2 regions of the Paraburkholderia sp. GAS199 genome follow, and region 2 is predicted to be linked to the other one. Evidence: riboswitches for the same ligand, from Rfam matches in the RefSeq annotation. Region 2 holds a riboswitch; the other holds the start of a gene.
What was found. Region 2 has a riboswitch for glycine ahead of gcvT (glycine cleavage system aminomethyltransferase GcvT). Riboswitches for the same ligand answer to the same signal wherever they lie in the genome.

Region 1 (11,060 bases), on a different contig from region 2:
TACCCCGGCCTGTTGCTGCTCGTGCTGGTGTTCAGCATGAATATCGTCGGCGACAGTTTGCGCGAAGCATTGAACCCGCGTCTGCAGAAATAGGATTTCGCATGTCCACCCCTACCCTGTCCGTGCAGAATTTGCGCACGCATTTCTTTACCGGCGCCGGCGTCGCGAAAGCCGTCGACGACACGAGTTTCGATGTCGCGCCAGGCGAGATCGTCGGCCTCGTCGGCGAATCCGGCTCCGGTAAGTCCATCACCGGCTTCTCCGTGCTCGGGCTGATTGACGCGCCAGGACGCATTGTCGGCGGGCGCGTGCTATTCAAAGGCGAAGACCTGACGTCGCTCACGCCTGAAGCACTGCGCCGCTTGCGTGGCAATCGCATCGCGATGATCTTCCAGGACCCGATGATGACGCTGAACCCGGTTCTGCGCATCGACACGCAAATGATCGAGGCGGTCTTGGCCCACACGCGTGTATCGAAGCAGGCAGCGCGGCAACGGGCGCGTGACGCGCTGGCGTCGGTCGGCATTCCGTCGCCGGACGAACGCTTGCTTGCGTATCCGCATCAGTTGTCGGGCGGCATGCGGCAGCGGGTGGCGATTGCGATCGCGCTGCTGCACGACCCGGAGTTGATCATCGCCGACGAACCGACCACCGCGCTCGACGTCACGATTCAGGCGCAGATTCTCGCGGAAATGCAGAAGCTGTGCGCCCGCTCGCATACCGCCATGGTGTGGGTCAGCCACGATCTCGCCGTGGTCGCGGGACTGGCGGACCGCATTTGCGTGATGTACGCCGGCCGGGTCGTCGAAACGGGCAGCGTCGACGAGATTCTCGAACAACCGCGCCACCCGTACACGATCGGGCTGATCGACTCATTGCCCGAAAAGGCCCGGCGCGGCGAGTCGCTCAAGCAGATTCCGGGCATCGCGCCGAGCGCGCTCAAGCTGCCGGTGGGCTGCGCGTTCGCGCCGCGCTGTTCCTACGCCACTTCATTGTGCCGCAGCGCCGAGCCTCCCGTTGCCGGCGAGGGCACGCATCTGTATCGCTGTTTCCATCCCCGTTCCGGAGCGCCCGCATGAACGCACCCCATGTCATGGCGCCGCTGGTCGAAGTCGATCACGTGTCGCGCCGTTTCGTACGACGCCTGAACTACGCCGAGCGGATCGCCGGCTGGCTCGGCGCGCGCGCTGAGGAACAGATCGTCCATGCCGTCGATGATGTCAGCCTGACGATTCATCGCGGCGAAGTGGTCGGTCTGGTCGGCGAGTCCGGCTGCGGAAAATCGACGCTTGGCCGGATGCTGGCCGGGATCGGCATGCCGTCGAGCGGCTCGATCCGCACAATCGAGAAGACCGCCGAACCATCGGCACCGGGCGGCGAACTTGACGGCACTCGCGCCGGACAGCGCACTCCGCGCCACCGGCTCGCGACCCAGATGATCTTCCAGGACCCGCTGTCGTCGCTCAATCCGCGCAAGCGGGTGCGCGACATCATTGGCGAGGCGCCGCTCGTACACGGAATCGTGGAGCGCAAACAGCTGGACGCCTATGTCGTCGATGTGATGGAGCGCGTCGGCCTGAATCCGGATTTCCGCGAACGTTTCCCGCATCAGTTTTCCGGCGGGCAACGTCAGCGCATCGGTATCGGCCGCGCCCTGGCCGTGAAGCCGGATTTCCTGATCTGCGACGAATCGATCGCGGCGCTCGACGTGTCGATCCAGGCGCAGATCATCAATCTCTTCATGCAACTGCGCCGCGATCTCGGTCTCACGTACCTGTTCATCAGCCACGATCTCGGCGTCGTCGAGCACATCAGCGATCGTGTCGCCATCATGTATCTTGGCCGTATCGTCGAAACCGCGCCGACCGTCGAACTGTTTGCCAATCCACAGCATCCGTACACGATCGCGCTGCTTGCGCAGGTGCCGCGCCTGTCGAATCGCAAGCGCCAGTTCGAGTCGATTCAAGGCGAGATTCCGTCGCCGCTCGCGCCGCCCGACGGCTGTCATTTCCATCCACGCTGCCCTCACGCGACGCAGCGTTGCCGCACCGAACGCCCCTTGTTGCGCCAGAGCGGCGCCGCCCATCAGGTCGCGTGTCATCTGGTGGAGGTGCAATGAGCGCGGTGATTCCATCCATGCGCCGACGCGGCCTCATACGCACGGCGGCAATCGCGCTCGCGTGCGGTCTGAGCTTCGCCAGCGCAGCCACCAGCGTTCAGGCGCGCTCGCTGACGATGGCGCTCGCGTCCGAGCCGCAATCACTCGATCCGCTGTTCTCGCGCACGCAGAACAATATGCAAACCGCCGAGAACATGTTCGAGCGGCTGATCGAACAGGACGACAACCTGCAGGTCCGGCCCGGCCTCGCGGTGTCGTGGCGCGCGCTCGATCCGCTCACATGGGAATTCCATCTGCGCCCGCACGTGCGCTTCTCGGACGGCTCGACAATGAGTGCCGACGACGTCGCGTATTCACTGCGCCGTGCGCGGTCCGTGCCGAACAGCCCCGCGCCGTATTCGGGCGCGGTCGCGAACATCGAGCGCATCGAGGTTGTCGACCCGCTGACGCTGCGCATTGTGACGAAAACGCCTTCACCCGCGTTCGTCGAGCAGATCGGGCTCGTGTATATCGTGTCGCAGCACGCCACGGCCGGTCACGCGAGCAATGACTACCGCCTGCCCGCCGTGGCGGTCGGCACCGGTCCATATCGTCTCGCACGCTGGATTCCGGGCGATCGTCTCGAACTCGTGCGCAACGACTACTACTGGGGCAAGCGGCCTGTTTTCGACACCTGCACCATCCGTTTCGTGTCGAACGATGCCGCGCGACTGTCGGCCTTGCTGTCCGGCTCCGTCGATCTGATCGACAACGTCCCGCCGGTCACGACCGGCCGCCTGCGTCACGAACAAAACGTGACGCTCTTTTCTGGTCCGTCCGCGCGGCTCATCTATCTCGCACTCGATTCGTCGCGCGACGCTTCTCCGTTCGTCACCGCCGCCGACGGTTCGACGATCGCGCGCAATCCGCTACGCGACGTGCGCGTGCGCGAAGCCATCTCGAAGATGATCGACCGCGATGCCATCACGCAGCATCTGCTGAACGGTGCCGGACTGCCGGCCGCGCAAATCGTGCCGCCCGGCATGGGCGGTTATGACCCGCAGCTCCAACCGGATCGGTACGACCCTGCCGGCGCGCAACGCCTGCTTGTCGCGGCCGGCTATCCGAACGGCTTCCGGCTGACGATCCATTCGTCGAACGATCGCTTCGCGAGTGACGGCGATCTCGGCCAGGCGCTTGGCCAGATGCTCGCGCGCGGCGGCATCGCCGTCAACGATGTCATCACGCAACCGTACAACGTGTATGCAGGCGCTGCCGCGCGGCGCAGCTACAGCGCGTTCGTCTTCAGTTTCGGCAATACGACGAGCGATTCCGCGATCGCGCTCACCAACGTGCTCGAAAGCTATTCACGTGAGAGCGGCACGGGCGCCTTCAACCGCACTCGCTATTCGAACCCGACACTCGACCGGCTGCTGCGCGAAGCCGCGGCGACCTTCGATCCGGCGCGGCGCAAGCAGTTGCTGCAGCAGGCCGCGCACGCAGGCTTCAGCGACTACGGCATCGTGCCGCTCTACTTCCCGGTGGACTACTGGGCGGCACGCAAAGGCGTGATTTTCCATCCAAACAAATCTGAACGCACCTCGCTGCTTTTCATCGAGACCCAACCATGACCCACGCTTTTTCCCGCAGCGGGGCACTTCCCGCTGATTCGACGCGCAACCCGTTTTGCGACGTCATGGTGCCGATGCGCGACGGCGTGCGGCTCGCCACCGACGTGTACTTCCCCGCCGGTTACCTCGTCGGCATCGACGCGCCGCTGCCCACGATTCTCGAACGCACGCCGTATGGCAAATCCGATATCTCGCGTTCGGAAATCCATCACGGCCAGCCGCCCGCGAATCGTGCCGACGTGGCCCGCTATTTCGCCGCGCGCGGCTATGCCGTGGTGCTGCAGGACTGCCGAGGGCGCTACAACTCCGAGGGCACGTTCACAAAATATATCGCCGAAGGGCCGGACGGTTTCGACACGATCGAATGGATCACTCAACAACCTTGGTCGAACGGCAAGGTCGGCACGATGGGGCTCTCGTACGCGGCCCACACGCAGCTTGCAGCCGCCTGCCTGAATCCGCCGGGACTCGCGTGCATGGTGCTGGACTCCGGCGGTTTCGCCAACGGCTATCGCTGCGGCATTCGCCAGGGTGGCGCGTTCGAACTGAAGCAGGCGACGTGGGCCTTCAACCGTGCAAAGAACAGCACCGTGGCCGCCGGGAATCCGCTCGTTGCGGCGGCGCTGGATGCGAGCGATCTGCGTCAATGGTTTGCGCGGATGCCCTGGCGGCCGGGTCACTCACCGCTGGCGACGGTGCCGGAATACGAGCGCTATCTGTTCGAGCAATGGACGCACGACGTGTTCGACGACTACTGGAAACAGCCGGGCATCTATGCCGAGGGCTATTACGACACCATGACGCGCGTGCCAACGGTGCTGATTTCGAGCTGGTACGACGCTTATGTGCGCAGCACACTCGATAATTTCGCCGCCTTATCCGGCACGCCCGGCGCTCCGGCCTATCTGATCATGGGTCCGTGGCTGCACGGCGACCGCAACGTGTCATACAGCGGCGATGTTGAATTTGGACCCGACGCGGTGATCGAAGGCCAGATTGCGAAAGACTGGCTGGCATTCCGCGCCGACTGGTTCGACCGCTGGCTGCAACCGGACGGCGCGTCGAACGGGGCAGGCGATGCCATCGCACGTATCTTCGTGATGGGCGGCGGCAGTGGGGCGCGTAATCCGCAGGGCCGCATGGAGCACGGCGGACGCTGGGTCACGTCAACGCAATGGCCGTTGCCTGGTACGCGCTTCACGCCGTTCTATCTTGCCGATGACGGCTCGCTTTCAGCATCGAATGATGCTTTGCACGCAGCGCCCGCCGCGACCTCGTATTCGTTCGATCCATCCAATCCGGTGCCGACGATAGGCGGAGCGCTGACCTCGGGCGCGCCGGTTTTCGAAGGCGGCGCGTTCGACCAGCGCGAGGACGCGCGCTTCTTCGGCACGCGGCACATAGGCATGCCGCTCTCGGCACGCGCCGATGTTCTCGTGTTTCAGACGGAGCCGCTCGAAGAAGATGTTGCTGTAATCGGTCCGATTGTTGTGAAGCTGCGGATTTCGTCCGATGCGCCCGACACCGACTTCACTGCGAAGCTGATCGATGTCTATCCGCCGAATGCGGATTACCCGCATGGTTACGCGATGAATCTGACCGACGGCATCTTCCGCTGCCGCTTTCACGAATCGTGGACCGAGCCGCGCCCCCTCAAACAAGACCGCGTCTACGCGATCGAAATCGAACCGTTCGCGACGGCGAATCTGTTCCGGCGCGGCCATCGCATCCGTCTCGATGTCTCGAGCAGCAATTTTCCGCACTTCGACGTCAATCAGAATAGCGGCGAGGCGCCCGCGCTGGCTCGCACGCCACGCATTGCGGTGAATCGCGTGCATTTCGGCGCGGGTCAAGCGTCGCACGTGGTACTGCCGATCGTTGCGGTGGCTTCGCTCGAAGCCATGCAGCCGAACCCGGCGGATAGCCGAAAAGCCGGCTAGAAGCCCCTCCGCCACACCCCAAGTTTCGGGTCATTGAGGCGTCGCGTTCAGCGCGACGTCCGGGCCCCTTTTCGCCCGGGTTTTCTGCGAATGCGCGGAAGCGCCCTGTAAAGGCACGACACCTTCCGTTTGTTGCGCACACCGATTTTTAACAGCAGGTCTAACTTCAAGAGAAACAGCGCCATGCGCAAACAGACACTTCCGAAGACACTATTCGTCATTGGCGCCATCGGACTCGCGGCCGGCACGGCACATGCACAGTCGAGCGTCACGCTGTATGGCATCGTCGACGGTGGCTTCACTTACACCAGCAATCAGGTCGGCAAGTCGAATTACCAGGCGACGGCCGGCAGCGAACAGGGCTCGCGCTGGGGCCTACTCGGCAGCGAAGACCTTGGCGGCGGCAACCGTGCGGTATTCCGTCTCGAGAACGGCTTCAATCTTATGAACGGCACGGCCAGCGCAAATGGGCGCATCTTCGGACGGCAGGCATGGGTCGGATTATCGAGCGACCGCTACGGTACGTTGACGTTCGGCCGTCAATACAATGCCTCGCAGGATTCGCTGGAGCCGCTGCAAGTCGCCACCGATACAGTGCAGTACGGCACGCATCCATTCGATGTCGACGATATCAATAACACGTTTCGCACCGACAATTCGATCAAGTACGTGACGCCGGTTTTTTACGGTTTGCAGATCAACACCATGTACGCGCTGTCGGGCAATCCGGGCAATTTCGCGACGAACCGTTCATACAGCGTCGGCGCGACGTATGCCAATGGTCCGTGGCACCTGGGCGCGGCCTACGTGATGCTCGATCATCCGGCCACCGACACAACCGGCGCGATTCCATCCGATAACTACTTCACGTTTCTCAAAGGCATCAGCCAGCAACGCATTTATGGCGCCGGTGGGCTATACGACATCGGTAATGCGAGCGTCGGGTTGATGTATACGAACACACGGTTCGAGCTGACACCTGCGAGCCAGTATCAGACTTATCAGAACGCTGAAGCGAGTCTGCGTTACCGCATCACGCCCGCCTTGCACGCGGCGGTTGGTGAGACTTATACGAATGTATCGACGAATGGAGCGGTAGACTCGTGGCATTACTGGCAGACGACGGCTGCGTTGCAATACTTCCTGTCCAAATCAACCGACGTCTACATCGATTTGCTGTATCAACGCGCCACAAACGCGGTCGCACAGATCGAGGGCGCGTCCGGCCCGTCGAGTACTCACACGCAATTTATTGCCGTCACGGGTATTCGCCATAAGTTTTGATCAACCGGCGAATGCTCAGGTACTACCGATGCATTCGCTGCCGTCGTGTCGAGTCGCGAGACCACATTTTTGCCGAGTTGGAATGTGCTGCTGGCAAATTCCAACTCCAGAGACAGTTGCGGCGAAAACGTCTAGCCGGTATCGTTTAACCCGTTCTGCAATGCAGCGCGGGAGAGATCGCCAGAAATTGTGACGACGCCGACGGAGCAACCGCCCCGGAAACTCTCAGGCAAAAGGACCGTGCTGCGGGAACATCCGGAGAGCGGCGCCACGCGCGCCCACCGAAGGGGATTCCTCTCACTTGGGATGATGCGCACGGGAAGAAACTCTCAGGTACATGGACAGATGGGGCGTCGACGCCGGATTCGATGAAGCAATCGGACACCGAAGCCGGCGATGCTCACAACTTGCTCTGGACAATGTCATGTCACGAATCGCCATCATCGGCGCCAGCATTACCGGCGTCACTACTGCTCACGCACTCGCCCGACGCGGCCACCAAGTCACTGTATTCGAAGGTCGCCGCTATGCGGCGATGGAAACCTCGTTCGCCAATGGTGGCCAAACGTCCGCGGGCAACGCCGAAGTCTGGAACAGCGTGGCTACGGTTATGAATGGCCTATGCTGGATGCTCAAGCGCGACGCCCCGTTGCTGCTCAATCCGATGCCCACGTAGCACAAGTACTCGTGGATAGGCGAATTCCTGCGGCAGATTCCGCGTTATGAAGCGAATACGGTTGAAACGGTGCGGCTCGCGATCGCGGCGCGCGCATCTCTTCTCCATAGCCGAGACCGAAGGCATCGACTTCGATCTAAAGCGACGCGGCATTTTGCATATCTACAAGACACCACAAATCCAACGTTGGCCGTCGCGCTGGAAACAGCCTTGTAACTAAAGTCGCGGCCACATGAATGTCGAAACCGAGTGATAAGTGCGACTCAGCCGGTCACTCGGTTCACCTGCGGCGACGTCCGTCTTACAGTATTCGGCTCCAGAATGCCAAAGTGTTGAAAATCCACGATGCCACGAGTAGGCTCACTGGCAGAAAGCATCGCTATCTTGCGCGAGGTAAGCCACCTGCGCCTCGCGATTTCGTTGCTGAGCTGTGCGGTTGCGTGAAGCGCTACGCCGGCGACGAAGACGTGGTGCAGCGAGTTGAGGCAGCTAGACTGGAAAAGATAAATTAGCTCATCCGCGAAGAGCGCGGCCTCTTCTAGTTCCCGCAGTGCCGCTTCATGGAGTGCTTCGTCTCAACGAATTCTCACGCCGGGTAGCGCTCATTTTGACCTCCCCATTGCAACCAGCAGAATACGGACGTCCCGCACGCACAGAACGGTTGCGCTGTCTTTCATCTGCTCCCTGCCCGCTTGATCGTACGAACATTACTCAACCCCGCGTTGATCCAACGCCGGCCGCCAGTAACGCGCACATTTTAAGTGCTCGTCGAAATGCTGCGCGCAGCATGGGCGGTTATCTCGTCGGCGGTCGTCTCAGTTCGGCCAACAAGCGACGCTGGACCGGAAATGCAGAATCGCTAACAATGTGCCGTCGGTCTGGCCGGAGCTAGAAATGAAAAGCAAATATGCATCGCGCATTGGCTGGTATGTCGCGTTGGGATTGATAGCCATCGCTGTTCTTTGGATCCGCGCTCCGATATTAGGAGCCGCGTTTTTTTCTGCCGTGGCTTGCTATGTTCCGGCATCACTCCTTTGGATGCTATTAGCGCCGTTGCTACAACGGGGTTGTCCGCACGGTAGGAAGCTATTTGGAATCGAAGAACGGACTTTGCAGATTTCCGTTTTCTTGGGCGGGGTCTGCGTGACAGTGCTGTTCGCATTTCTAGAGCAAGCAACGATCGCAAGCTTTGGAATTGTGGCAACGCTGGGTGGAATAGACGGTCTAATTCTCTCAAGCGAAACTCGTCCCGCTACAGCAGCTTAAGCGGCCGCTTTGGCGAAAGTTGAACGGCACTTGGGGGCGCCTGCAAAAGTTCGTCGACCGAGATAATGCGTTGCGCATACCCTTTCGATGAATTTCCGCGTTCGGCGAAACCGGTCGTTCGACATTCGTCGGCGGATCGTCGACAATTCTCGCTGGCTCACGCACGTTCCGAACTAACAAAATTTCCCGTTTTTCAATCTGCGGCATTTAGGAGCCTTGTATGCCCGCACCCTACATCGGTAGCTGCCTCTGCGGTCAGATCGAGTTTGAGCTCCGGCACGAACCACTCACTTTTTATGTTTGTCATTGCACCACCTGTCAACGAAGAACAGGCGGCGCTGCGCTGCCTGTGATGTGGGTCCGTCGAGCCGATTTGCATGTCCTAGAAGGTGAGCCGATCATGCTGACCTTTGACTTTGGTCGTGGGAGGCAGCGGCGCAGCAAGGCATGCGCGCGCTGTGACACGCGGCTTTGGGCCGAGCCCGTTGATCAGCCCGATCTGGCTATGCTCAGACCAGGCACACTGCAAAACCAAAGCGAATTTTCCCCGATAGCGCACATATTCACCCGTAGCAAACAGCCATGGTTTTTGATTCCAGATGGCACTCCTAGTTTTGAAGGAAGTGTCGGCGAGCAGGATGAATTGCTTCGCTTGTGGCGCGAACGGAAGATCGACGGGCGCTAAGAAACCCGGAATTAGCGCCGAACGGCGCAGTGCTCAGATCTCTCGTCGCCATTTGGCGAGCCGGCCGCCTGTTTCAACATGATCCAGTCGTCTTCGGGCTCATCCCGGCCGAGGCCGTGTAAAAACTCGCGCGATCTCCTAGACTGAATCAACCTGTGGCGCGAGAGGCGGAGATGGGGCGATTTGTGGAAGGTGCAGACCGCAATCAGACAACGTTGCTGCCAGAATGTCTCGAAGACTTTATTGCTGAAGACAATCCCGTGCGGATCGTCGATGCATTTGTCGACGAGCTCGATCTGGCTTCCATGGGCTTCGAAGGCACTACGCCGGCGATCACGGGCCGACCGTCTTACCATCCGTCCGTTCTGCTCAAACTCTACATCTACGGCTATCTCAATCGCGTACAGTCGAGCCGACGTCTGGAGCGCGAGTGCCAGCGTAATGTCGAACTGATGTGGCTGACCGGTCGCCTCGCACCGGACTTCAAGACGATTGCGGAGTTCAGACGCAGCAATGGCGCCGGCATTCGCAATGTATGCCGCCGCTTCGTGGTGATATGCCGCGACCTTAAGCTGTTCACCCAGGCAGTCGTTGCCATCGACGGCAGCAAGTTCAAGGCGGTGAACAGTCGCGACAACAACTTCACACCCAACAAGATCGCAAAGCGTCAGGAGCAGATCGAGCAAAGCATCCAGCGCTATCTGGATGCGCTGGAAACTGCTGATCGCACGCAACCCGCAGAGGTCGAAGCGAAAACCGAACGGCTGCGGGAAAAGATCGAGACGCTGCGCGAGCAGATGCGCGATCTGGATCGGGCCGCGGACCTGTTGAAGGATTTACCGGAAAAGCAGGTTTCGCTGACTGATCCCGACTCACGTTCAATGATGTCGCAAGCAAAGGGCACAGGCGTGGTGGGCTACAACGTTCAGGTAGCTGTTGATACGAAGCATCACCTCATCGTGACACACGAAGTGACGAACGTCGGTAGTGACCGCGCTCAGCTCAGCCCGATGGCCAAAGCCGCGCGCGAAGCGATGGGCAAGAAAAAGCTCAAGGCGCTGGCCGATCGCGGGTACTACAGCGCCACGGAAATCAAAGCATGCGATGACGCTGGTATTGCAGCGCTGGTGCCAAAAACACAAACCTCCAGTGCAAAGGCTGATGGACGGTTCGATCGGGCCGACTTCATCTACATCGCCAAAGACGACCAATACCTATGTCCAGCGGGACAACGGGCGATTTACCGATTTACTTCCGTCGAGCGCGAAACTCCGATGGCCCTGCGTACCTACTGGAGCAGCGCTTGCCCGAAATGCCCGATGAAGAACAGGTGCACGCCCACCGACTACCGGCGTATTCGACGATGGGAACACGAAGCGGTGCTTGAGGCGATGCAGTCCAGGCTGGATCGCCAACTCGATGCCATGACGATGCGACGGCGCACGGTCGAGCACGTGTTCGGCACACTAAAGCACTGGAT
Region 2 (11,060 bases):
CGCGGCGCCGGCCGCCGGCGGCACGCAGAGCGCGGACGCATCGCAGGCGGGCAAGGCGCTGTATCAGCAGGTCTGTCAGGCGTGTCACGCGGCCGGCGTGCTGAACGCACCGAAGTTCGGCGACAAGGACGCGTGGGCACCGCGTCTGAAAGACCCGATGGACACGGTCTACAACTATGCACTGCACGGCAAGGGCGCGATGCCGGCCAAAGGCGGCTCCAACGCCTCCGATGCGGACGTGAAAGCCGCCGTCGATTACATGGTGAGCGCCGTCAAATAAGCCGCGTCCACTGCTGCATTCCGCATAAAAAATCCCTGCTCCGTGGCAACACGGGCAGGGATTTTTTCATACGCCAGCCACACTCGACGCGCTCAAGGCTTCTGCAACAGCGCCTTCAGACTCGCGAGCCGGTCTTTCGGTGACATCGGCGCTTCTTCGGGCGTCGGCGGCGGAGCGTCGTCGAGCAGCATTTCGGGGATGAAACGCGACGGCTCGCACACCACCGTCTCTCTCGCGCGCTTGCGCTTCTTGCACCAGTTCAGATGCAAACTGCGCTGCGCGCGCGTGATCGCGACATACATCAGGCGGCGTTCTTCCTCGATGCGCGCGTCGTCGATCGGCTCGTCGTCGGGGCCGCCGCGATGGGGCATGATGCCTTCCTCGACGCCCACCAGAAACACGTGCGGATACTCCAGTCCCTTCGACGCATGCACGGTGGAAAGCCGCACGGCGTCGGGGTCTTCTTCGCGTCCTTCGAGCATCGACATCAACGCGACCGTCTGGATCAGGCCGAGCAGATTCTTGCCCGTGTCGCCGAAACCGTCGGCGGTGTCGTAGCCGGTTGCCTCGCTATTTTCTGCGCCGGCCGGCTCGGCCTTGGTGCCTTTGCGCTTGAGCCATTCCATGAACTCCAGCACGTTCTGCCACTTGGCCTGCGCCTGACGTTCGTCGAACGCGTCGTACAGATACGCCTCGTAGTGGATCGCGTCCATCAGTTCGTCGAGCAAGGTGCCGGCGGCATCTTTTTCGGCGCGATCGGTGAGACGCTGCATGAAGTCGCAGAACACGCGCATCGGCTCGATCTGACGCGGCGACAGACGCGCTTCGATGCCGCCCATGTACACCGCTTCGAACAGCGACACCTTGGCCTGCCCGGCAAACGAGCCGAGCGCTTCGAGCGTCGTATTGCCGACGCCGCGCCGTGGTGTGGTGATCGCGCGGATGAACGCGGGGTCGTCGTTGGCGTTGGCGATCAGACGCAGGTACGCGCAGATGTCCTTGATTTCGGCTTTGTCGAAGAACGACTGACCGCCCGAGAGCACGTACGGAATCCGCTCGCGACGCAACACCTGTTCGAAGATGCGCGCCTGAAAATTGCCGCGATACAGGATTGCGTAATCGCGGAAATTCGCACGCCGCTCGAACTTGTGCGCCGACAGGCGAAACACCACCGATTCGGCCTCGTGCTCTTCGTCGTTGCACGGCGTGACGGTGATCGTGTCGCCCATGCCGTGTTCGGACCACAGCTTCTTCTCGAACAGCTTGGGATTGTTCGCGATCACGTTGTTCGCGGCGGTGAGAATGCGCACCGTGGAGCGGTAGTTCTGCTCCAGTTTGATCAGATGCAGCTTCGGAAAATCCTTGCTGAGCTGGCCAAGATTTTCGAGCGTGGCACCGCGCCAGCCGTAAATGGCCTGGTCGTCGTCGCCCACCGCCGTGAAGGCCGCGCGCGGGCCGGCCAGCAGTTTCACCAGTTCGTACTGACAGGCGTTGGTGTCCTGGTATTCGTCGATCAGCAGATAGCGCAGCTTGTTCTGCCAGCGCTCGCGCACCTGCTCGTTCTGTGCGAAGAGTTCGGCGGGCAGACGGATCAGGTCGTCGAAATCGACGGCCTGATACGCGTGCAGCGTGGCGACGTAATTGCGGTAGACGATCGCCGCCTGATGCTCGTCTTCGTTCGCGGCAATCGCGATGGCCTGCTCGGGCATGATGAGGCCGTTCTTCCACAGCGAGATGATCGACTGGATCTTGCGGATGAAGCCTTTGTCCGTCGAACCGACCTGCTCCTGGATCATGCCGAAGCAGTCGTCCGAATCCATGATCGAGAACTGCGGTTTGAGGCCGACGTGTTCCGCTTCCTGCCGCAGAATCTGCACGCCGAGCGAGTGGAAGGTGCAAACCGTCAACTGGTTGACGGGCACTTTGCGGCCTTCCTTGCCGGGCGTGGTGAGCGTCTTGCCTTCGAGCAGTTTGCCCACGCGCTCGCGCATTTCCGCCGCGGCCTTGTTCGTGAAGGTGACGGCGGCGATGTGGCGCGGCTCGAAGCCTTTGGCTTCGATCAGGTGCGCGATTTTCTGCGTGATGACGCGCGTTTTGCCGCTGCCTGCGCCGGCGAGCACGAGACACGGACCGTCGAGATAACGGACCGCTTCACTTTGAGCGGGATTCAGGCCTGCGGACATACTTTGTGGACGGGTAAAACGGTTGAGGGCGCTCGTGCACGAAAATGCGAAACCGAGGCCCGGGGGCATGCTGCGCGGGCTGTGAGCGGGCGCCGAAGCAAATCGTTGCGGGCTTTCCGGCTCGCCGCGATCCGCGCGAGAGGAGCGATGTTAACACGGATACATGCCACAATCGGGGTGTTGCGCGCCGCCGCCGCGGTGGCAAAGCGGCGCGCCGTTTTTGCAGGAAGACACGCATGTCCGCATCGCTGAAGATTGGATTGATGGGTTACGGTTTTGCCGGCGCGACGTTTCACGCACCGGTCATCGAGCACTGCGGCCGCGCGAACGTCGCGGCCATTGCAACCAGCAAGCCAGAACACGCGCTGGCCGATTATCCGCACGCCAAAATCGTCGCGGATCTCGACGCGCTGCTCGCACTCGACGAACTCGACTGCATCGTCATCGCCACGCCCAACGACACGCACTTCGACCTCGCGCGCCGCACGCTGGAAGCCGGCAAGCACGTAGTCGTCGACAAACCCGTCACGCTCACCGCCGCCGACGCGCACACCCTCGCCAACATTGCGCTGGCGCGCGGCAAGCTGTTCATTCCGTTTCACAACCGTCGCTGGGACGGCGATTTTCTGACAGTGCGCGAACTGCTTGCCAGCGGTGAGCTGGGACGCGTCACGCAATACGAATCGCACTTCGACCGCTTCCGTCCGGAAGTCCGGCAGCGTTGGCGCGAGGAAGCGTCGCGCGGCGGCGGCCTGCTGCTTGATCTCGGACCGCATCTGATCGACCAGTCGCTGGCGCTGTTCGGCGCGCCGCAAACCGTCTCCGCCACGGTTCGCACGCATCGCGATCAGGCAGGCGCACCCGACTACGTGCACATCCAGCTGGGATACGGCGAATTCGAAGTGGTCCTGCACGCCAGCGCGCTGACCGCACTGGTCGCGCCGCGCTTCTCGATCCACGGCACGCGCGGCAGCTATGTGAAGTACGGGCTCGACACGCAGGAAGATCAGCTGAAGGCCGGCCTGCGTCCGGGCGACGACGGCTTCGGCGCCGGCAACACCGCCGGCCTGCTGCGCGTGGTCGAAGGCGACAAGGAAGTGGAGCGCGAATTGCGGACCCGCGACGGCGACTACAGCGGCTTCTATATCGCCGTCGCCGACGCGATCCAGAACGGCGTGAAGTTTCCCGTCAGCGCACAGGACGCCGTCGACGTGATGACCATCGTCGAACTGGCCGCGCGCAGCTCGGACGAAGGCGTGCGCCTGCCGTTCGAACGCGTTCGCTGATCGGCCGCCTTGCCGTGCCGCAACCCTGCGCTTCGCGGCGCGGCTTACAAATGCCCGCGCGCCCGACAAGTACATAACGTTACAAATAAGGGTCGCTGTCCGGTCAGCGCGAAGCCGAACCCAACCGTTGCTACCGAGTAGCACGACAAAACGACAACGACTTCCGGAGAGTCCATGCATCGAACCACTCGCGCGCTTGCCGCGTGCGCCTTGCTCAGCTCCCTCGCCGCCTGCGTGGTGGCGCCGCAACCCGCACCGGCACCGCGTCCCAGCCCGCAGCAGATCGCGGACCAGCGTCTGCATCAGGTCGAAGGCCGTATCGACAACCTGAGCCGCCGCATCGATAACCACGTCAACCAGGGCTACTATCCGCCTCCGCAAGGCGGCGCGCTGCATCATCGCCTCGACGTGATCCGTCAGGAAGCGCGCGACATGTCCGCGCAACACGGCGGCGGCCTGTCCGGCGACGAACAGCGCGTGCTGAACCAGGAACTGGATAACGCGGCTCACGCCATCGGCGAATAATTCGCTCCAGTTCGTGCGAGAAGCGGTAGAAACACAGCGCGGGCATCACGTCCCGCGCTTTTTTTTGACAGGCGCGCAGCCGCCGCGTCAACCCCCACGCCGCTCGCGGGCCTTTATTTGACAAGCCATCGGCCCTCGCGTACATTCGCCGCACGCGTCGGGAGAGCGTGCTGGCCGCAGAAAATCGTAGGCCGCGCCGCCGAAGGGGCACACCCGCAAACTCTCAGGCAAAAGGACCGACCGCGTCGAAGAATCCGCGCCCAGGCCACATTCGGGCACCGGTTTTTCGCACTCTGGAGAGCGGCAGTAGCCGTTTGCATGGTTCGCATCATGCAAACCCGGCAAGCTGCCCACCGAAGGGGCGCGCGTTTCACCGTGTCGACTGCATTCCAGTCCCGCACGGCAGCGCAATCTCTCAGGTATCGAGGACAGAGGGGTCATGCATCGCACTCGCTCGCAGGCACACGCCGCGAGGCGCAGCGTCGCATGGCCTTTTTTGTTTCGCGAGATGCCCGAGGCCCCATGACCGAACTCAAACACACCCCGCTCAACGCCACCCATCGTGCGCTCAACGCTCGCATGGTCGATTTCGGCGGCTGGGACATGCCTGTCAACTACGGCTCGCAGATCGACGAACACCGCGCCGTGCGCACCGACGCCGGCATGTTCGACGTCTCGCACATGTGCGTCGTCGACTTCACCGGCGAGCGCGTGCGCGCTTTCTTCGAATTCGCGCTGGCGAACAACGTCGCCAAATTGCAAACGCCGGGCCGCGCGCTCTACTCCTGTCTGCTGAACCCGAACGGCGGCGTGATCGACGACCTGATCGTCTATTACTTCGGCGAAGATCATTTCCGCGTGGTCGTCAACGCGGGTACCGCCGATAAAGACATCGCCTGGTTCGGCCAGCTCAACGCCGAGGGCAGCTTCGGCCTCACCATCACGCCGCGCCGCGATTACGCGATCGTCGCCGTGCAAGGTCCGAACGCACGCGAAAAAGTCTGGCAAACCGTGCCGGCCGCACGCGCCGCCACGGAAGGCCTGAAACCGTTCAACGCGGCCCGCCTTCAGGACACGCCGTTCGGCGAACTGACCGTCGCCCGCACCGGCTACACCGGCGAAGACGGCTTCGAGATCATCGTCCCGGCGGATCACGTGATCGCGCTGTGGAACGCGCTGCAGGCTCAGGGCGTACGCCCCGCCGGCCTCGGCGCGCGCGACACGCTGCGCCTCGAAGCCGGCATGAACCTGTACGGCCAGGATATGGACGACAACGTCTCGCCGCTCGACGCCGGCCTCGCCTGGACGGTCGACCTCACTTCGCCGCGCGACTTCGTCGGCAAGGGCAAACTCGAAGCAGACGGTTCGCAAGCCGCGTTCGTCGGCCTGATCCTCCTGAAGGAAAACGGCAAGGCGGCAGGCGTGCTGCGTGCTCACCAGAAAGTCGTCACGCCGCACGGCGAAGGCGAAATCACCAGCGGTACGTTTTCTCCCACCATGCAGGAATCCATCGCCTTTGCGCGCGTGCCGAAAGGCGTGCAGCCGGGCGATACCGTTCAAGTCCAGATTCGCGACAAAAACGTTCCCGCAAGCGTGGTAAAACTGCCGTTCGTACGCAACGGCAAAGTGCTCGCGGTTTAAGCCGACCGGCGCGTGCGTCACCCTTTCAAGTTCATACCGAATCACACCGCATAGGAGCATCCGATGAGCATCCCGGCCGATCTGAAATACACCGAATCGCACGAGTGGGTCCGCACCGAGGCGGACGGCACGCTGACGGTCGGCATCACCGACCACGCGCAGGAAGCGCTCGGCGACATCGTCTTTTTCGAAGTCCAGGAACTGGGCAAGACCGTGAACGCGGGCGACACCGTGGCCGTGATCGAATCCGTGAAAGCCGCTTCCGACATCTACGCGCCGGTCTCGGGCGAGATCATCGAAGCGAACACCGCGGTGGCGGACACGCCGGATTCAGTCAACACCACGCCGTACGACAGCTGGCTCTTCAAGATCAAGCCGGCAGCAGGCGCCACGCAGGAGCGTCTGATCGACGCCGACGCGTACTCGAAGTCGATCGACGCCTGATTCACCTTTACGTTTAACCCGCAAGGTGCGGCAAGTCCGATTCGCCAGACGGACCGCCGCACCGCCAGGAACACCTCATGAAGCTCGAACACCCGGATCGTCTGATGAACCGCACTCCTCTCTCGCTCGCCGCGCTCGAAGTGCATGACGCCTTCGCCGAACGGCACATCGGCCCGGATTCGGCCGACCAGCAAGCGATGCTCGAAGCTCTCGGCTTCGCGTCGCGCGCCGCGCTGATCGACGCCGTCATTCCGAAGACGATCCGCCGCACCGAAGCCTTGCCGCTCGGTCCCTTCTCGCAGCCGAAAAGCGAAGCCGAAGCGCTCGCCGCGCTGCGCGAACTCGCGGACAAGAACCAGGTGTTCCGCTCGTACATCGGCCAGGGCTACTACAACGCCCACACGCCCACGGTCATCCTGCGCAACGTGCTGGAAAATCCGGCGTGGTACACGGCCTACACGCCGTATCAGCCTGAAATTTCGCAGGGTCGTCTGGAAGCGCTGCTGAACTTCCAGCAGATGATCGTCGACCTCACCGGTCTGGCGATTTCCAACGCCTCGCTGCTCGACGAAGCCACCGCCGCCGCGGAAGCCATGACGCTGCTGCAGCGCGTCGGCAAGCCGAAGTCGAACATCTTCTACGTCGCCGACGACGTGCTGCCGCAAACCATCGAAGTGGTGAAGACGCGCGCCACGCCGGTCGGCATCGAAGTGAAAGTCGGCCCGGCTGCGGACGCCGCCCATGCCAACGCATTCGGCGTGCTGCTGCAGTATCCGGGCGTCAACGGCGACGTGCGCGACTACCGCGCGCTGGCCGACGCGATCCACGCAGCGGGCGGCCACGTGGTGGTCGCCGCCGACCTGCTCGCACTGACCGTCCTCACGCCGCCGGGCGAATGGGGCGCGGACGTGGCGGTCGGCAATACGCAGCGTTTCGGCGTACCGGTCGGCTTCGGCGGCCCGCACGCCGCCTATCTCGCCGTGCGCGACGAGTTCAAGCGTCAGATGCCGGGCCGGCTCGTCGGCGTGACCGTCGACGCACAAGGCAATTCCGCATTGCGACTCGCACTGCAAACGCGCGAACAGCACATTCGCCGCGAGAAAGCGACCTCGAACGTCTGTACCGCACAGGCGCTGCTCGCGATCATGGCCAGCATGTACGCCGTGTATCACGGCCCGCACGGCCTGAAAACCATCGCGCTGCGCGTGAACCGCATCGCGGCGTTGCTCGCGCAAGGCGCGAGGCAACTCGGCTACACGCTAGTCAACGAAACGTTCTTCGATACGCTCACCTTCGACAGCGGCGCGCGTACGCAGGCGTTGCACGACGCGGCCAAAGCGAAGCGCATCAACCTGCGCCGCGTGAGCGACACGCAAGTCGGTCTGTCGATCGACGAAACCACCTCGCGCCGCGATCTGGCCGATCTGCTCGCCGTCTTCGCGGAAGCCGCCGGTTCGAACGACGTGCCGCAAATCGATGCGCTCGACGAAAAGCTCGCCGCGTCGGACACGGCATCGGTGCCCGCCTCGCTGGAACGCACCAGCGCGTATCTCACGCACCACGTCTTCAACCGTCACCATTCCGAAACGGAAATGCTGCGCTACCTGCGTAGCCTGTCCGACAAAGACCTCGCGCTCGACCGCTCGATGATCCCGCTCGGCTCGTGCACGATGAAGCTGAACGCGACGTCCGAAATGCTGCCGGTCACGTGGCCCGAATTCGGTCAGATCCATCCGTTCGCACCGGCCGAGCAAACCGTCGGCTACCGCGAGATGATCGACCAGCTCGAAGAAATGCTGGTGGCCGCCACCGGCTACGCGGCTATTTCGCTGCAACCGAACGCGGGCTCGCAAGGCGAGTACGCCGGCCTGCTCATCATCCACGCTTACCACGCGTCGCGCGGCGAAGCGCATCGCAACGTCTGCCTGATTCCCGCGTCCGCGCACGGCACGAACCCGGCGTCGGCGCAGATGGCCGGCATGCAGGTGGTCGTGGTGGCATGCGACGCGCAAGGCAACGTCGATATCGAAGACCTGAAGAAGAAGGCTGCGCAGCACGCTGACAAGCTCGCGGCCATCATGATCACGTATCCGTCCACGCATGGCGTGTTCGAAGCGAACGTGCGCGAAATCTGCGAAATCGTGCATGCGCACGGCGGCCAGGTTTATGTGGACGGCGCGAACATGAACGCGATGGTCGGTCTGTGCGCGCCGGGTCAGTTCGGCGGCGACGTCTCGCACCTGAACCTGCACAAGACCTTCTGCATTCCGCACGGTGGCGGCGGACCGGGCGTGGGTCCGGTGGCGGTCGGCGCGCATCTCGCGCAGTTCCTGCCGAACCAGATCTCGTCGGGTTACGAACGCGCACCGAACGGCATCGGTGCAGTGTCGGGCGCGCCGTACGGCTCCGCGTCGATCCTGCCGATCTCGTGGATGTACATCGCGATGATGGGCGCGAAGAACCTCACCGCCGCTACCGAAACCGCGATCCTGAACGCGAACTACGTCGCGAAGAAACTGGCGCCGCATTACCCCGTGCTGTACTCGGGCCCCGGCGGACTCGTCGCGCACGAGTGCATTCTCGACCTGCGTCCGATCAAGGAAACGAGCGGCATCACCGTCGACGACGTCGCCAAGCGTCTCGCCGACTACGGCTTCCACGCGCCGACCATGAGCTTCCCGGTACCGGGCACCTTGATGGTCGAGCCGACCGAATCGGAATCGAAAGAAGAACTCGACCGTTTCATCGAAGCCATGATCGCGATCCGCGAGGAAATCCGCGCGGTCGAAGAAGGCCGCTCGGACCGCGAAGACAATCCGCTCAAGCATGCGCCGCACACGGCGGCGGTGGTCATCGCCAACGAGTGGAAGCATGCGTACCCGCGCGAAACCGCCGCGTATCCGCTGCCCACGCTGATCGCGAAGAAGTACTGGCCGCCGGTTGGCCGCGCGGACAACGTGTACGGCGACCGCAACCTGTTCTGCTCGTGCGTGCCTATCGCGGATTACGAGTAAGCACGGCGGTCAGCACGCCTGTCGGCACGGCTCTGCCGCGCAACGTCTCGAAGGTTGTAAGCAGGCGTTGTGCGGTTCTGTTGCTCATGGCCGCAAACGGCTAACATCACACACCGAATCAGCCTAACGAGGAGTTTCGCATGGCGCGACAGGTGCGATTGATGCAAAGCCGGACCGGAACGGGACACGCCCGAAAAACGTGGCAGCAGGCTTGTGCGTTCGCACTGGCTGGTGCAGCGGCGCTGCTGCCGCTGCACGAGGCGCAAGCCGCGATGAATTTTTGCGCCGCACCGGCGCTGCAAACCAGCGAGCGCACCAACGCCGATCCCGGTGTGAAGGCGCTCGTGAGCAACGTGCAGTCGCATCTGAACGACCAGCCGCATGCGCTCGCGAAACTGCATACCGAAGGCACGTTACCGCACGAAGGCATTCGCGATCAAAGTATCGAAGCCGAGAAAGATCTCGATCTGTTGCGCGACGCTGCGCTCGCCTGGCGCGCCACCAGCGACGACCGTTATCTGAAGCTGGTGGATCGCCTGTTGTACGCGTGGGTCACGACCTACCAGCCCAGCTTCAATCCCATCGACGAAACGAGTTTCGAAGGACTGATCCTCGCCTACGACATGACCGCGAGCGCGCTGCCCGTGAAAACGCGCAATGCGTCGATGGCGTTCCTGACGAAACTCGCGAACGGCTATATCGCGCAGATCGACGCGCAGCCGCGGCCGCTGAAGGGCAACTTTCGCAACAACTGGCAGAGCCATCGCATCAAGCTGATCGCCATGGCCGCGTTCACGCTCGACAACCGCAAGATGATCAACGCGGCGCAGCGTCTGTTCGACGAACATCTGGCGGACAACATCGAACCCGATGGTTCGACCATCGATTTCAGCGAGCGCGACGCGCTGCATTACGTGACCTACGATCTTCAGCCGCTGGTCACGGCGGCGCTTGCCGCGCGCCGCCACAACCGCAACTGGTTGCCGGAGAAAGGCGCGAACGGCGCCTCGCTGCAAGCCGCGCTCAACTGGCTCAAGCCGTACGCGGACGGCAGCAAGACCCACGAGGAATTCGTGCATTCGAGCGTGCCGTTCGACGCTCAACGTCGCGAGGCCGGTTTGCCCGGCTATTCGGGTCAGTGGGACCCGAAGAACGCGACGGAACTGTTTCATCTGGCGGCGCGTCTCGATGGACGCTATACGCCGACCGCGCTACAGCTCGCACCGACGCCGCCCGCGTGGCTCGCCGTGTGTTTGCCGCTGCCGGCGCGCTAAACCAACTTCAATCAGCAGGAGCAGTAATGGCAGTCAGCGTGTTCGACCTTTTCAAAATCGGCATCGGTCCGTCCAGTTCGCATACGGTCGGTCCGATGCGCGCGGCACTGATGTTCGCTCAAGGGCTTGAACGCGACGGACTGCTCGCCGCCACGGCTTCGGTCAAAGTGGATCTGTACGGTTCGCTCGGCGCAACCGGCAAGGGCCACGGCACCGACCGCGGCGTCATGCTCGGCCTGATGGGCGACGCACCGGACACGGTCGACCCCGATACCATCGTCGAGCGGCTCGAAGCCGTGCGCGTGTCGCGCAAGCTCGCGCTGCTCGGCACGCACGACGTACCGTTCGTGCAGAAGGAACACATTTCGTTTTATCGTCAGGCGCTGGCCGAGCATCCGAATGGCCTGAAGCTG

Region 1: linked by a shared signal. The riboswitch ahead of P3T18_RS05115 (FAD-dependent oxidoreductase) and the one ahead of gcvT (glycine cleavage system aminomethyltransferase GcvT) in region 2 are both predicted to bind glycine.

The regions. Positions count from the first base shown of each region.
Region 1 covers NZ_JBNDMM010000001.1:1,167,967-1,179,026, reverse strand. The annotation lists gene P3T18_RS05145 (ABC transporter permease) at 1-93, shown strand, start outside; gene P3T18_RS05140 (ABC transporter ATP-binding protein) at 102-1,079, shown strand; gene P3T18_RS05135 (ABC transporter ATP-binding protein) at 1,076-2,119, shown strand; gene P3T18_RS05130 (ABC transporter substrate-binding protein) at 2,116-3,729, shown strand; gene P3T18_RS05125 (CocE/NonD family hydrolase) at 3,726-5,669, shown strand; gene P3T18_RS05120 (porin) at 5,853-6,953, shown strand; glycine riboswitch at 7,112-7,204, shown strand; partial or broken gene P3T18_RS05115 (FAD-dependent oxidoreductase) at 7,378-7,798, shown strand; gene P3T18_RS05110 (hypothetical protein) at 8,524-8,895, shown strand; gene P3T18_RS05105 (GFA family protein) at 9,116-9,580, shown strand; gene P3T18_RS05100 (IS1182 family transposase) at 9,754-11,060, shown strand, end outside.
Region 2 covers NZ_JBNDMM010000002.1:1,080,782-1,091,841, reverse strand. The annotation lists gene P3T18_RS10920 (c-type cytochrome) at 1-280, shown strand, start outside; gene P3T18_RS10915 (UvrD-helicase domain-containing protein) at 373-2,463, opposite strand; gene P3T18_RS10910 (oxidoreductase) at 2,700-3,749, shown strand; gene P3T18_RS10905 (hypothetical protein) at 3,924-4,274, shown strand; glycine riboswitch at 4,423-4,523, shown strand; glycine riboswitch at 4,558-4,716, shown strand; gene gcvT (glycine cleavage system aminomethyltransferase GcvT) at 4,797-5,915, shown strand; gene gcvH (glycine cleavage system protein GcvH) at 5,979-6,359, shown strand; gene gcvP (aminomethyl-transferring glycine dehydrogenase) at 6,437-9,373, shown strand; gene P3T18_RS10885 (alginate lyase family protein) at 9,514-10,647, shown strand; gene P3T18_RS10880 (L-serine ammonia-lyase) at 10,674-11,060, shown strand, end outside.